DNA from 2 places in the Alkalibacterium psychrotolerans genome. Region 2 is predicted to be linked to the other one. Evidence: riboswitches for the same ligand, from Rfam matches in the RefSeq annotation. Region 2 holds a riboswitch; the other holds the start of a gene.
What was found. A riboswitch is a leader RNA that binds a small molecule or an ion and turns the genes downstream of it on or off. The one in region 2 is predicted to bind lysine.
Positions count from the first base shown of each region.

Region 1: another riboswitch for lysine. It lies ahead of ACYVLS_RS07945 (aspartate kinase); the one in region 2 lies ahead of ACYVLS_RS11175 (Na+/H+ antiporter NhaC family protein).

Region 1 is NZ_BAAGPH010000045.1:4,986-13,176, forward strand. It holds gene ACYVLS_RS07925 (YfcC family protein) at 1-1,339, opposite strand, end outside; gene arcC (carbamate kinase) at 1,366-2,313, opposite strand; gene argF (ornithine carbamoyltransferase) at 2,381-3,394, opposite strand; gene arcA (arginine deiminase) at 3,452-4,738, opposite strand; lysine riboswitch at 5,096-5,274, shown strand; gene ACYVLS_RS07945 (aspartate kinase) at 5,379-6,581, shown strand; gene ACYVLS_RS07950 (aspartate-semialdehyde dehydrogenase) at 6,618-7,610, shown strand; gene dapA (4-hydroxy-tetrahydrodipicolinate synthase) at 7,612-8,191, shown strand, end outside.
Region 2 is NZ_BAAGPH010000137.1:17,175-25,365, forward strand. It holds gene ACYVLS_RS11160 (DUF368 domain-containing protein) at 32-970, shown strand; gene ACYVLS_RS11165 (DUF305 domain-containing protein) at 1,035-1,496, opposite strand; gene ACYVLS_RS11170 (O-acetyl-ADP-ribose deacetylase) at 1,498-2,016, opposite strand; gene ACYVLS_RS11175 (Na+/H+ antiporter NhaC family protein) at 2,593-4,314, opposite strand; lysine riboswitch at 4,397-4,566, opposite strand; gene ACYVLS_RS11180 (SDR family oxidoreductase) at 4,662-5,447, opposite strand; gene gcvPB (aminomethyl-transferring glycine dehydrogenase subunit GcvPB) at 5,587-7,050, opposite strand; gene gcvPA (aminomethyl-transferring glycine dehydrogenase subunit GcvPA) at 7,052-8,191, opposite strand, start outside.

The DNA of each region.
Region 1 (8,191 bases), on a different contig from region 2:
CTGACTGGAAGGCTGTGACTACTATATGCTGAGCCACACCAACAAAGCTTCCAAGTGGGCCCATTATGCCCATTGTGGCTGCCGCCAGTCCTGAAGTTGAAGGGATTAAGAATGACATGGGAATATAGAATACATAAGTGAATATTGAGAATAGAACAGGTGAGAGCCCGTCCAACATCCGCTCACCGAAATTCAAAATTGTAGCTGTAATCATCCCTTCATTCATAATGACCTGAATCCCTCTGGCTACTGCTACAATCAAGGCAACACTCAACAAATCCTTGGCTCCCTCTACAAAGCCAGATACAATTTCCTTTTCAGGCAGCCGGTATACTAGACCGATAATGACGGCCATCATAAAGAACAGCATGGTGATTTCCATGAAATACCAGTCGCCCAGTGGAATCATCTGCTGGCCGAGAAGTGTTCCAATAACTGGGAGTCCCATGAGTGTCTCGTTAATCGTTTCAAAGAATGTCCAGTCTTCATTCAGCAGCGTCCATGGGACTAAGCCCAGCACCATGATAACGAAGGCAAGCGCAAAGAGTAGCAGGACAATTTTCTGTCTGCCTGTCAGTTTCTCGTTTGTCTCTTTCAGCTTGAATTTTTCTTTGTTCTTTTCGTAATCTTTATAAACGAGTGATTTTTCCGGATTCTTTTGAACTTTCACAGCATAACGGTATACATACAAAGTAGCAATGACATACGATATCGCAAAAAAGGCGAGTCTTAACCCAATGCCTTCACCTGGACTGATACCAACTGCCTGTGAAGCGACACCTGTAGCAAAAGGATTAACAGTAGACCCTAAAACCCCGACTCCTGCACCAAGAAGTATAATACCCACGGCAACGAGTACATCAAAGCCTACTGCGACCATCACAGGGATAATCAAAGGATAAAAAGCAATGGTTTCTTCCGCCATTCCGTAAGTGGAGCCGCCTAAAGCAAAAATAAACATCAATAGAGGAATCAGAAACTTCTCTCTGCCTCTGTTAGCGTTTACAATTTGAGCAATACCTGTATCAAGCGCTCCTGTTTTATTAACGACGCCAAGGAAGCCACCGACTACTAAAATGAATAACGACACTTCAATAGCTCCTGGCGTCCCTTCTGTTCCCAGCATCCCTTTTACTGGGGCCATGAAAATGTCCCAAATCCCTTGCGGATGCTGTTCGGCATAGGAGAATGATCCTGCGATTATATTCCCTGCTTCGTCCACTTCATAACTTCCAGCGGGAACGAACCAGGTAAGGATGGACATAAATACAATAATAATAAATAAAATGGTAAATGAGGTAGGCATGGACTGCAATTTTTTCTTAATATTACTGCTCATCTTCACTCCTCCTTAATTAGATAGGCTTAACTACTCGTGATAATCGTCCCTCCTTTTTCGTTTATAACAGCCTGGATGTTTTCCAATGATGTAATGACTGCCTTGCCAGCTGGATTGGCCTCGACAAAGCTCACAGCTGCTTCAACTTTAGGCAGCATACTGCCTGGTAAAAACTGCTTCTCGTGGATATATTGTTTCATGTCTTCAACCGACACTTCTTCAAGCTTTTTCTCATCGGGCTTCTGATAATTAATCAGGACGTTTTCTACGCCTGTCAGAATGACGAGTAGGTCCGCTTTCAGACTGGCTGCGAGGGTTTGAGAAGCGAAATCTTTGTCAATCACCGCTTCAACACCTTTGAATTGGCTATGCTCGTCTTTTATTAAAGCGACACCGCCGCCTCCCACTGTGATAGGAATGACACCCTGGTTAACGAGCATATCAACTACATTGACTTCTTTAACCTTTACGGGCCTTGGGGACGGAACGACTTTACGCCAGCCTCTACCTGCATCTTCTATAAATGTAGCGTCAGTGTTTTGCATCTCCGCTTCCGCCTCTTCTTTGCTTAAAAATGGCCCAATAGGTTTTGTCGGGTGTCTGAAAGCTGGGTCACTTTCTGAGACTTCCACTAGTGTAACGAGGGAAACAACTTCTTTCGTTAAGCCGCGTTTGTGGATTGCTTTGGATAGTGCCAGTTGGAGCCAGTAGCCGATACTGCCTTGTGTCATAGCCACACAGGTATCCAACCGCATAGCTGGATTTTTCGGTGTATCTGCCGCTGACTGCTGAAGCAGCAGATTCCCTACTTGAGGACCGTTCCCATGTGTCACGATGATGTCGTCTCCATTTTCCACAAATTGAACAATGTATTCTGCTGTGCGTTCCAATGCCTGTTTCTGAGCTTCTGCTGAAGCGTCCGTGGTTAAAATAGCATTTCCTCCGAGCGCAATGACAATTTTACGATTAGACAATCCCATCACTCGCTTTCTGAATAATGTCAATCAAACTATTATTCTGATACCTCATGGCTGGCTTGCCTTAGACTTTTGGTATAAATAAATTGCCTAAAGTAGCGGCCATAATGGCTTTAATCGAATGCATGCGGTTCTCAGCCTGATCAAAGTGTCTGGCGTGGCTGCTTCGGAATGCTTCATCTGTTATTTCCATTTCGGACACACCAAATTTACTCTCCACCATTTTGCCGTACTCTGTTTCTGTATCGTGGAAAGCAGGCAGACAGTGCAGCAGAATCGTATCGTCTTTTCCAGTGGCGCGAATCATATCCATATTGACCTGATAAGGCGTCAATAAGTTGATTCGCTCTTCAAATTTATCTTCTTCGCCCATGGACACCCACACATCTGCGTATAACGCATCCGCATCCTTCACACCTTCACTCACATCATCAGTAATCAGTATGCTACTGCCCGATGTTTTGCCGTACTCTTTCGCCATTTCGACCAGGTCGTCATCCGGGAAAAGGGATTTCGGGGTGACGATGTGGACGTTGACTCCCAGTATCGCTCCTGTGACGAGCAAACTGTTTGCTACATTATTGCGACCGTCTCCGGTATAAACTAGCGTCAGTCCTTCCAGTTTTCCAAAATTTTCTTTCAGTGTCATGTAATCAGCTATCATTTGAGTTGGATGCCACTGATCGGTCAGTCCGTTCCATACCGGTACACCTGAATGTTCTGCGAGCAGCTCGACGTTTTTCTGCAAGAACCCTCTGAATTCAATCCCATCGAACATGCGCCCCAATACTTTTGCTGTATCTTCTACAGATTCTTTATTGCCAATCTGAATATCGTTTTTGCCCAGATACTCAGGAAAAGCTCCTAAGTCATTCGCTGCTACTGTAAAAGCCGCACGGGTACGCGTAGATGCTTTCTCGAATATGAGGGCAATATTCTTGCCTTCCAGATAACGGTGAGGGATGCCTTTTGCTTTCAGCTCCTTTAAATGAATAGAGAAGTCGATAAAATACATCAGTTCCTCTTTAGTAAAGTCTTTTTCCGCCAGCAGGCTTCGTCCTTGAAAAACATTGTGCATGGTTTGTCCTCCTTAAGGTAAATGATTAGTGTCCATCCATCCTACTTTTTAAATAACCTAATGCTGTTCTACATCTTTACGGACTAACGGCATACTCATACACCGTGGACCGCCTCTTCCTCTTGAGAGTTCACTTGAAGGGACTTCGATAACTTTTATGCCATTGTCCCGCATCAGCTGATTCGAAACATAGTTACGGTCATAGGTAATGACGACTCCCGGAGCAATAGCCAGGGTATTCGATCCGTCACTCCATTGTTCTCTAGGTGCCGCAATAACGTCTCCGCCGCCACATTGAATAAGGTTCAGCGAATCAACATTGAGAGCCTTCTTCAGTACTTTCTGCAAATCAGTTTCGTGGGTGATGCTGAAACTGTCTGAGTCCTGCTTCCGTTCCAGAACATAGGTGTCGATTGACCCGTCCAGTCTTAAAATACCCGGGTGAATTGTGAATGCGTTTCTGTCTATCATGGTAAATACGGTATCCAGGTGCATCATTTCGCGCACATCAGGAATTTTAATAGCCAGGATAGTATCAAAAGAGCTGTTCTTTTTGAAGAGAGAATGCGCCAGTTCCTCGATGGCTTTTGGTTGAGTACGCTGAGAAATACCAATGGCCAGTACTTTATCTGTTAAAACCAGCTCATCGCCGCCTTCCATGAAGGTATCTGACTTGCGGTCACGCCACATCTCAATCCCCTCACCTTTGAAGCGTGGATGATAGCGGAATATAGTTTCCGTAAAGAGAGTCTCGCGACGTCTGGCTTTAAACGTCATGGTATTGATGGTCACACCATTTCCCATAGCAGCTGCCGGGTCGCGTGTAAAATAGAGGTTCGGCATCGGATCCATGTAAAAGGGGTAGTCTTCTGTATCAACGATATCAGCCAGATGTCTGGATTCCACCTCGATTGCGGTTTTTCTAACTCCGGCCATAATCGTTTCAACCATATCCAGAGTTTCTTTAGACAGCAGGTAAGCTTTCAGGGCAGCCGCAACGGTTTCTGATTGCATCTCTGATTCCTTCAGCATTCTATCTACAAATTCCTCTTTGATATCTGCGGCATCAATTGCTTCTGCGGTAAGTTTTTCCAAGTAAACAACTTCCACACCATTTTCTCTCAATACATCTGCAAACTGATCGTGTTCTTTCTGAATTACCGGCAGATGTGGGATTTCATCAAAAAGCAGGCGCTCCATACTGGCAGGCGTTAAATTCTCTACTTCCTTCCCTGGCCTTTTCAGCAATACTGTTTTAAGTTCACCTATTTCCGAGAATACATGAACAGGTTTTTCAGCAGCTCTTCTCGGCTCATTAGCAGCCTCACTCCGTTTTGATTTCATCATATTTCCTCCTTTGTATTTTTCACCTCCATGATAACACTTTCACAAACCTATTGGAAATTTATGCACTCGATAAGGGGTAAATGAGTTAAATACAGCATAACATTATAAAACGTGTATAAATATTTGTTGATACTTTACCCTGCCTGCACCGAGCAGACTAGATGGTTGTTTATTGCTGCTTTTATTCTTATGTATACCAAAAACATTCATTTACTGTATTTAATTTAGAGGCTGATTCCATTCATGTAAAAAAGGTGTTAATAGAAGCCTGGTTATCTGATTTAAAAAAAATGAGAACTTGCCTTTACTTATGATTAAATTGTTGTTAAGATTATATAGAAAATTACATAACTATTTTATGGATGAGGCGCAAAAATCATCAGTACCTATTAGTTGAAGACCTGTAAGTCTGATAGGGAAAGGGAAATTTGCCGAAACACGTTAGACTTTACAGAGACTGGCGCGTTGGGCTGTATGTGAACAATATACAGACTGCCGTATGGCTTTTTGCTTAACGGAGTGCTTCCACTTGTGACTATACTTTTTGGAACAAGTCGGCATTCCCGGCTTGTTTTTTGTTTATCTAAAAACAAGAGCAGCCCGTCTTTAAAACTCAGATAGTTAAAAAGGAGTCGCTATGAAAAGAAGTGTATTGAAATTTGGAGGATCAAGCGTTGCTGATTTTCTGAAAATTAAGAATATTGCTGAACATCTTAAAACTAGGATTGAACAGGACGAACAGTTAGTAGTTGTTGTATCTGCCATGGGGAAAACTACCGATAACCTCCTTCAATCCGTCAATGAGTTGACAAAGCGTCCTAATGATAAGGACTTGGCTATGCTATTAACGACTGGCGAGCAGCAGACAATCTCATTTTTGTCCATGGCCCTTAATGATTTGGATGTCAGAGCCAAACCGCTGACAGGTTATCAGGCCGGTATCGAGACCATCGGCAAACACATGAAGAGTAAAATATCTTCCATTAAAACCGAGGTCTTTAATAATTTGTTCGAAGAGCATGATATCGTTATTGTGGCCGGCTTCCAGGGATTCAATAAAGAAGGCGAACTGACCACTCTTGGTCGCGGCGGTTCGGATACGACAGCCGTGGCTATCGCATCAGCTCTGGATTGTCCCTGTGAAATCTACACCGATGTCACAGGTGTCTTCTCCACCGATCCGCGCATCTTCCCTGAAGCCAAACGATGGAACACGGTATCTTTTGAAGAAATGATGGAGATGGCTGCCCTGGGTGCCGGTGTACTCGAGACAAGAAGTGTGGAGCTGGCAAACAATAACAGCATCCCTATCTATTTAGCTAAAACATTATCAACAGAGAGAGGAACATGGATTGTGCCAAATGATCAGATACTCGAACGCAAAGCTGTGACTGGGGTCGCTTTAGATAAGGAAATGGCTCACGTCACCATTACATTTCCACATGAAAGTCAGGGGTTTTTAAAGCAGTTATTTGTTAAACTGGAAGAAGCAGAGATTAATATTGATATGATTTCTCACATTCAGAATCAGGACGGTCTGCAGCTGTCTTTCACCTTCAAGGAGTCTGACGAAAGAGATTTAAACGGGCTTTTTGCTTCCCTGAAAGCAGACTACCCGGATTTGTATGTCAAAATTGAAAGCACCTACTGCAAAGTTTCTGTCATAGGTGCCGGAATGAGAGACATGACCGGTATTGCGTCAAAAATTTTCAAAACACTGCTTGATGCGTCCATCCCCTTTTACCAGGTCACCACATCTGAAATCAGTGTCTCCTATGTCATCGATGCAGAAAACGGTGAAGATGCTACACGTCTGCTCTGTCAGACCTTTGATTTATAAATGCAGGAAACTACTCATACAGAAAGGAATTTTTACATGACCTCCATTGCACTAGTCGGGTCCACAGGTTTAGTCGGACAAACGATGCTACAGCTTCTTGATGAAGAAGCGATTCCGTTTGACTCCCTTACCCTCTTCTCTTCAGCTCGTTCAGCTGGAAAGGAAATTACGCTTAAAGGTAACAGCTATATAGTAGAAGAACTGACCGAGGATAAAGTCAGAAACAGTCAGTTTGATTACGTACTCATGTCCGCTGGCGGCGGCATCAGTCAGCAGTTCGCGCCTTTATTTGAAGAAACAGGAGCGGTTGTCATTGATAATTCAAGCGCCTGGCGCATGGATCCGGCAATCGACTTGATTGTACCCGAAGTGAACAAGCCGTCGCTTAAACGTCGCATCATAGCGAATCCGAACTGTTCAACTATTCAGTCGGTTGTCCCCTTGAAGCCGCTTGCTGAAAAGTATGGATTGACCCGCGTCGCTTATACAACCTATCAGTCTGTCTCCGGTTCCGGCTGGAAAGGAATCGAAGATCTGGACAGAGGTGAAAAAGGCGAAGCGCCTCAAAATTACAATAAGCCAATTTACCATAATGTCATCCCGCAAATTGATGTCTTTATGGAAGACGGCTACACTAAAGAAGAACAGAAAATGATTCATGAGACTCAGAAAATCCTGAATCAGCCTGATCTGGCTGTCACTGCCACATGTGTAAGAGTCCCCGTGCCTCATGCTCATGCTGTTGCGGTCAATTTCACGTTAAAGGAGAGCCCATCAGTAGAAGAACTGAGAGAGCTGCTAGGAAGCTTCCCAAATATCATTGTCCAGGATGACCCTGAACATGAAGTATATCCAACGCCAATCGAAGCCGCTCATAAAAAAGGCGTGTACGTCGGACGCATTCGTCGCGACCCGAGCCTGCCAAACAGTTACCACCTCTGGTCAGTGAGTGACAACATCTTAAAAGGCGCGGCCTGGAACGCTGTCCAAATTCTTAACCAACTACTTGAAGGAAAGGATGTCAACTAATATGACCCGATTATTTACCGGAGCTGCCGCTGCAGTAACGACACCATTCAAAAACGAAGAGGTAGACTATAACGCTTTTCGTAAGCATTTAACTTTTTTGAAAAACAATCAGATTCAGTCATTTGTCGTCAATGGAACAACCGGCGAATCTTCCACTTTAACGTCTGAAGAGAAAGCAAAACTGCTGAAAATCGCTGTTGAAGTCGCTGATGGAGATATCTCAGTGATTGCCGGAACTGGATCGAATAATACTGCTCAGACCATCGCTGCATCAAAAGAAGCAGAAGCGTTGGGAGTTGATGGTCTACTTGTGATTACCCCTTACTACAATAAGACAAGCCAAAAAGGTCTGCTGGCCCACTTTAATGCAATTGCCGATGCTGTATCCCTTCCAGTTATGCTATATGACGTGCCTTCTCGAACCGGTATGTCAATTGAACCGGCCACATTGAAGGAACTGGCTCAGCATCCAAATATTGTTGCGCTGAAAGACGCTACCGGTGACTTGGCACATTTCAGTCGCCTGCAGGCTGTCGTCGATGACAGTTTCTCCTTCTACAGCGGGAACGACGACCTCGCCC
Region 2 (8,191 bases):
CTACTCATGAATTAATAAAAAGGAGCACATTATGCATTACATATGGATGGCAATAAAAGGTTTGTTTATCGGTATTTCAAATATTATTCCCGGAGTATCCGGCGGAACGATGGCTGTTTCTTTCGGGATTTACGATGACGTGATTCATGCATTTACTCATGTCCGAAAAGAAAAGAAAGCCAGTTTGAAAATATTGGTACCTTTGATTATCGGTGCTTTAATTGGCGTAGCCGGTTTTTCAATGGTGATTGAATGGCTGCTTGCATCATATACACTTTACACTGCCTTTGCCTTTGTCGGCTTGATTTTAGGCGGTCTGCCTATCTTACGCACCTCTTTCAGAAAGAGTCTTGAAGTGGAAGGAAAAGCGATTGGCCCTGTTCATATTATCTTGTTTATCCTCTTCTTCATCTTGGTTGCATGGATGGGAGTGGCTGAAGTGGCAGGCGGAGGCGTTCAAAGCATATCTCTTGAAGTTGGTCCGATGCTTGCCTTATTCTTTGTTGGCCTGATATCGGCTGCTGCAATGGTTATTCCTGGGGTCAGCGGGTCCCTACTCATGCTGATTATCGGTTATTATTATGCCGTCATTTACACAATCAACGGCTTTACCGAAGCATTGGGTACCTTTAATATGGAAAATCTGATTCCTTTTACTATTCTCCTGCTGGTATATGCCTTAGGAATGGTTGTCGGTATAATATTAATCAGTAAAGTGATTGATTACTTCTTTAAAACTCAACCGGGCTTCACTTATGCCTCTATTTTAGGACTGGTTATGGCTTCACCGGTAGCAGTGGTATCCAATACAAATGCACTTGCTGATCTCGACGGCAGCGGTGGTCTGGTTAGGCTCCTCATTGCGGTTATTATTGCTGCAGCCTGTTATGCACTGACTTATGCTATTGGACAAACTAAAGACTCCACGGAAGCTATTCCAGAAGAGTCAAAACCCCTATCTGATCGCTGATAATCCAATAACTAAACTCCCTTGCCTTTCCTTATGGAAAAGCGAGGGAGTTTTTTGTAACTGTTTAATCTTCTTCTGATTCATTTTGAAGTTCTTCAATCAGCTCATTCATTTCTTGTATTTCTCTTTCCTGTGCTTCTATAATTTCGTCAGCAAGCTCCTGAACTCGTGGATTTTCAAGGTTTGCCCGTTCACTTGTTAGAATAGCGATGGAATGGTGTGGAATCATTGCTCTCATCCAGGACGTGTCATCTACTGTTGACTGGCTTCTGACGAGAAACAGCATAAGGGCAAACACTATTGCCGCGGACCCAAGAATGGCCGCATTAACTTTTTTATTGGTATACATATTCCACATAAACAGAAGCATGACAACCGCCATGACAGCTCCCATCATAATAGCCATAAAAATTCGCGTCTGACTGAACTCGAAATGACTGATTTCATAGATATTCAGATACATTAGAAAATACATAATAACGGTCGATGTTAGAATCATCAGACCAAAACGGATATACTTTTTCATTTTATTTATCCCCTTCCTTATTTTCCAGACTCTTCTTTAAAGCCTCTTCTGTTTTATTATCAAACGCGACAAGGTAAACTGTTTCGACTGACTGATTACTAGCAGCTTCTTCGCGTAAAGTATGCACAGCTATAGCGGAGGCTTCTTCTATCGGATAACCGTAGATTCCTGTGCTGATGGCAGGAAAAGCTACTGTCTTAAGCTCTTTTTCGTTCGCTCTCTTCAAGCTGTTTCTATAACAATCCTTCAGCTTTTCTGGTTCACCGCTATTGCCGTCACTGTAAACAGGCCCCACAGTATGGATGACATAATCAGCAGGCAATTCGAATCCAGGTGTGACTTTAGCTTCGCCGGTTTCTGCTCCGTTCAGCTCTCTGCATGCTTCTTTCAGCTCGGGACCGGCAGCTCGGTGAATCGCCCCATCAACGCCTCCGCCTCCTAAAAGAGACTTGTTGGCCGCATTCACTATCGCATCCACGTCCAGTTTGGTGATGTCCTCTCTAATGACTTTTATTTCCATTTTGCTCTCTCCTTCACTAACACATTGTTTGATTTAATGGTAAGAAAACTGAGTAATTCTTGCAATGAATACGCCTTGTCGAAGGAGGATACTCAATGTCCATTGAGTATCAACTAAACTGTTATAAAATGTCTTTTATTAGATTTTAAGAGAGATAGTATCAACTCATTGGGTGTGACTTTCCCAGTTACATTAATACTGGGTTATTCACCCAACTCAGCTCGGAGACTCTGGTCCAGTTACTGTAATACTGGGTTATTCGGCCAACTAGGCTGGGAGTCTCTACCCCGGTTACTATTATCCCAGGTTATTCAGCCAACTCAATTTGAAAGAGCATCTCAGTTAATACTTACTTGCAATTATAGGTTCCTTTCCCTTGCCATCTAATTAAATGGTGTTGATTTTATATTTAACCCCATCAATTATGATTCACAGCATCGCCCTATTAAAATGGTTCTTGATGAAACAGCACTTCTGTTTCATCTCCTTCTTTGTTTTGGTTAAAAAAACTTGCTATTCACGGTATATCAAAAAAAAGCAGGCTACCCTAATTTAGGACAGCCTGCTTTTCATCTGTTATTTACTTTTTTCCAGTTGTGCAGTTGTGTCGACTTTTTTACCGAAGATGAAGACTACAGCAATGACGGCCAGGAAGGCAATCGCCAATACAATATAGACGTTCAAGCCGAATGCAGTAGGCAGGTAACCGAATGCGATGGATATACCGGCAATCGTCAAAGCGTATGGCAGCTGCGTCTTAACGTGGTCCAGCAGGTTTGAGCCCGCACCCATGGAAGACAGAATGGTTGTATCTGAAATCGGTGAAGAATGATCCCCGAAAATGGCACCGGTCAGAACAGCACCAGCAGACATAACGATAAACTCTGCATTTTCAGGCTGCATAGCTGTTGCTAACGGAATAGCCAGCGGCATCAGAATACCCATTGTTCCGTAGGATGTTCCTGTCGCAAAGGATATAACAGCCCCCAGCAGGAAAATAACGGTCGGCAACAGGGATGGCGGCATTGTATCACTTAGTAGGGACACCAGGTAATCAGCTGTTCCCAACTCTCCCATAATGCCTGAAAGTGACCAAGCTAGCAGAAGAATTACTCCGGTAATCATCAATGTCTTCATTCCGTTGACCCATATGTCGATGCCTTTACCAAATGTAAAGTGTCCTTTTGACACACCCATGACTAAGGCTATGATACTGGCGATTAAAGCTGCCTGAAACAGAACAACAGAGGCATCAGAAGCGCCGAAGGTTTCTCTTAATGTGACAAAGGAGAACGGAGAGTTCTGAATCGTATCAATAATCGCGGCATCGCCTGACTCAAGTAAGGTCTGGCGTCCATCAGTGTAAAAACCGATAAAACTGAAGACTATCAGAGAGCCGATTGGAACGAGTGCACTCCAGATGGAAGGTTTGCCTTTAGCGATGACTTCCAACTCTTCATCTTCGCTCACAGCAGTTGACCCTTTGGCAATCAGTTCATGAGTATCTCGCGCACGTTCCTGAGCTTTTCTCATTGAACCGAACTCGCGCAAGGTTGCAGACGTCAGGACAACGAAAAACAGCATCAGAATATTGTAGAAACGGTAAGGAATGGTTTGAAGGAAGACCCCATAGGCATTCACATCCATTCCGATAGACTGATAGGCATCGTTAATCAGACCGACTTCATAGCCAATCCACGTTGAAATCAGTGCGATACCGGCGATTGGCGCGGCAGTTGCATCAACGATAAAAGCCAGACGTTCACGGGAAATCTTCATTTTATCAGATACCGGACGCATAATTGGTCCGACAATTAAGGCATTAGCATAGTCATCAAAGAAAATCAGCAGTCCCAGTGCCCACGTAACCAGCTGTGTACTGATTGGACCTTTGGCTTTCCTGGCAAGACTTTCCGCTATCGCTCGCGCACCACCAGAACTCGTGATCAAAGCAATTAGACCACCAATGACGAGGACTTGAAGAATAATTCCGGCATTCCACGGATCCGCCAGAGATTCCAGAATATAGTCCACAATATCAGTAAAACCAAAGATGAGACCAGACAAAATATTGGCTCCACCCGCATACTGGGCAATCACTGTCCCGGAAAAAATTCCGAAGAACAGGCTCAGTACCACGTTTTTAGTGATAAAAGCCAATACGATAGCCACAAGTGGCGGAATCAGAGTCACGGCTCCTAAAGTCGAGGCCATGCCGGCTTCTACCTCTTCGGCGAAAACAGGTGTTGGTATTAATAACAGCAGAGCTGCAAGGGGTAGTACAATGCGTTTTTTCATAAGTAAAATCTCCTATTTCATTTTTTAAAACAGAAAAAAAGCACCCAGGAACAGTTCCCCAGATGCTTAATAAGGACAGCATTTAAAGGATAGTGCTCCACGAATGTCGTGACAGTCACCCGCTTATTAAACGAATGCCCAGAGAAAGCAAGTGACGCTCACCTTCTCTTCGGCAAAGAACCCTTTTTGCACTAGTCATCGGGAGTCACCCTCTTAGTCCATACTCTTTTTCTTTGCGCCTCTATCTTTTTTTCAGTTTTCAACTTTATATAGTTTACAATCTTCTGTCTTTTTATGCAACCCTATTTTCAAAAAATGAACCATTTCTAAGAAAAGGTACTGCCCAACTAATAAGCTTTTGTCAACCCGCCGTCAACGAGAATAGTCTGACCGGTGACATAAGTATTCACACCTGATACTAAAAAGGCTGCCATCTTGGCAAATTCTTTCGGCTCGCCGTAACGGCCGGCCGGAATCTGCTCTTTTATGGCTGCTTGGACTTCTTCTTTCGTCTTACCTTCACGCTCGGCACGACTGGAATCCAGTTCGGTCAATCGGTCGGTTTCAATACGTCCGGCTCCAATGGTGTTGACCATAATCCCGTCTTTTGCCAGTTCCTGTGACAGACTCTTCGATAAGCCCTGGACTCCCATCCGGAATACATTTGAGAGCAACAGGCCGTCTATTGGCTGCTTCACTGATGATGACGTATTGTTCAGAATATGCCCACCGTTTTCTTTCAAATCGGGCAGCACGGCGCGGATGGTGCGGATATAACTGAGCAGCGTCAGGTCAAATGCTTTCTGCCACTGCTGATCGGTCAAATCGTCAAATGAGCCGGCTGGCGGCCCTCCCGTATTATTCACCAGAATTGAAATCGGTCCAAAAGTATCACGGGTCACATCAACCAGACTTTTAATACTCTCTCCGTCCGTCAAATCTGAAACCATGTAATCCACTTTCCCTTTTGCAACGAGTTCAATTTCCCTTTTAGCCGCCAGAAGTTTATCCTTGCTACGGCTGGTCAGCATGACGTTTGCGCCTTCCAGAGCCAGTTCTTTTGCAATAGCTTTCCCTAAACCTGAGCTTGAAGCCAAAACCAGTGCCGTTTTCCCTTTTAAATGCAAATCCATATACATTCTCTCCCTATTAAAACAGACTCTTTCAACTGGGAAGCCAAAGAGCCTGTTTCATTTAATAGTATTCAGTTTAGCTTACTCCAACAGTTCAGGCAATGACTACGCCTTTTCTGCTGAGATCAGACTGTGTACCTTAATTTTTCTGGTAAGTCACAACCGGTTTACGTGCAGCGGTCACTTCGTCCAAGCGTTTAACGGCTTTATGGAATGGTGCACCGGTGATGGTTTCCGGATTGGACTCTGCATCTTTGGCAATCTCAATCATCGCATCAGCAAAGGCATCCAGTTCTTCTTTTGCTTCCGTTTCTGTCGGTTCAATCATCAGACATTCCTCAACAATCAGCGGGAAGTAGACGGTTGGTGCATAGAAACCATAATCAAGTAAACGTTTGGCAATATCGAGCGTTCGAACACCCAGTTTCTTCTGTCGGTTACCGCTCAAGACAAATTCGTGTTTACAGTGAGAGGCATACGGCGTGTCGTAGTATGGCGACAGACGTGCTTTCAGATAGTTGGCGTGCAGAACCGCATCTTCAGAAACCTGCTGCAGGCCTTCCGCTCCCATAGAACGAATGTAGGAATACGCTCTAACGTTGACGCCAAAGTTACCAAAGTAGCCTTTCACGCGGCCGATTGACTGCTTGTGATTAGTCGTGACCGAATACGTATCTCCCTCTTTTTCAATACGCGGTGATGGCATGAAGTCTTTCAAGTACTCTTTCACTCCAATAGGACCAGATCCCGGTCCGCCACCTCCATGAGGGGTGCTGAATGTTTTGTGCAAGTTCAGGTGAACCACATCAAAGCCCATTTCGCCAGGTGTGGACTTGCCTAATATAGCATTCGCATTGGCTCCGTCATAATACAGCAGTCCGCCCGCTTCGTGAACTATTTCAGCAATTTCGACAATATCCACTTCAAACAAGCCTAAGGTATTCGGGTTCGTCAGCATTAGACCAGCTGTATCCGGTCCAACCGCTTCTTTCAACGCATCGACGCCGACTCGTCCTTCTTTGTTGGACTTGATTTCCACAACGTCATAGCCGGCGACAACTGCACTGGCTGGATTGGTGCCGTGTGCTGAATCGGGAACGAGAATCTTTTTACGTGTCTCACCGTCCCCATTAGCCTGGTGATAGGCTTTGAAGACTAACAGTCCAGCCCATTCGCCTTGTGCACCAGCTGCTGGTTGAAGCGAAATAGCATCCATACCGGTTACTTCTTTCAGGTTTTCTTCCAGTCTGTGCATTAGTTCAAAAGCGCCCTGAGCCGTTTTCACTGGCTGAAGCGGATGAATATTGGCAAAACCAGGGTAGCGGGCAATGTCTTCATTTACTTTAGGGTTGTATTTCATCGTACAGGATCCTAAAGGATAAAAGCCTGTTTCGATACCAAAGTTTTTGTTTGACAAGTTAGTATAGTGGCGCATAACCTGCAGTTCTGACAATTCAGGCAGTTCTGCAGGTTCTTCTCTTACAATGTGGTCAGGAACAGCACTGTTCAAGTCAAAGGCATCAACAGAGGATTCCGGCAGGCTATAGCCTTTACGGCCTGCTTTGGAAATTTCAAATAATAATTTGTCATAAGTCGTGGTCATATTATTTCCCCTCCCCTGCTAATAATGAAACAAGTGTATCCATTTCTTCTTTTGTCCGTTTTTCTGTCACACATAAAAGCATGGCATTGTCTTCGTTCAATTCTTCTGACACATCATAGCCGGGAACAAATTTATTATCGAGCAACTCATCGCTTACCTCTGAGAAGCTGCGGTCCAGTTTCACGACAAATTCATTGAAGAAATCATTTCCGGATAACACGGTGACACCTTTGTCTTCAAGAGCCTGTTTCAGGTAGTGCGCATGATTAATGTTCTGCTGAGCCATTTCTACCAGACCAACTTTACCGACTGCCGCCAGAAATACAGACGATCCCAGAGCAAAGAGTGCCTGATTTGAGCTCATATTCGATGTCGCTTTTTCACGTCTGATGTGCTGTTCACGTGTCTGAAGGGTCATAACAAAGCCGCGCTTTCCGTCTTTATCCGTAGTCTGACCGACAATGCGGCTCGGAACTTTACGCATGAATTTTTTCTTGACTGCGAAGTAACCACAGTGCGGTCCGCCAAAACTCATTGGCAGGCCAAGCGGCTGGGTATCCCCGACAACAATATCAGCACCCAGTTTCCCAGGACTTTCAAGAGTTGCCAGAGCTAATGGGTTGGCCATGACAATTAAGAGACCTTTAGAATCTTCCATCAACTGTTTAATTTCTTTCAAGTCTTCAATCGTTCCAAAGAAGTTCGGATACTGGATAATGACAGCGGCTGTGTCCTCGTTGATCTGGTTTTTCAGTTCATTCAAATCAGTGCGTGTACCGTCCAGCTTAACTTCATTGACGGCGTATTCCATTCCGTAAGCATAAGTCGCAATGACTTCTTTAGCCTGAGGGTGCAGCCCTTTCGAATAAAGAACGGTCTGTTTTTTTGTAGCGGATACAGCCAGGTTGCAGGCTTCGCCAAGTGATGTGAAGCCATCATATAAACTAGAGTTAGCCACATCCATGCCCGTCAATTCACACATCATGGTCTGGAATTCAAACAAGGCCTGAAGTTCCCCTTGACTCGCTTCAGGCTGATATGGGGTATACGCCGTCATGAACTCTGAACGAAGCAGAACATGATTGACGATACTGGGGCTGTAATGATCATACGTACCGGCACCTAAAAAGTAAGCATGGTT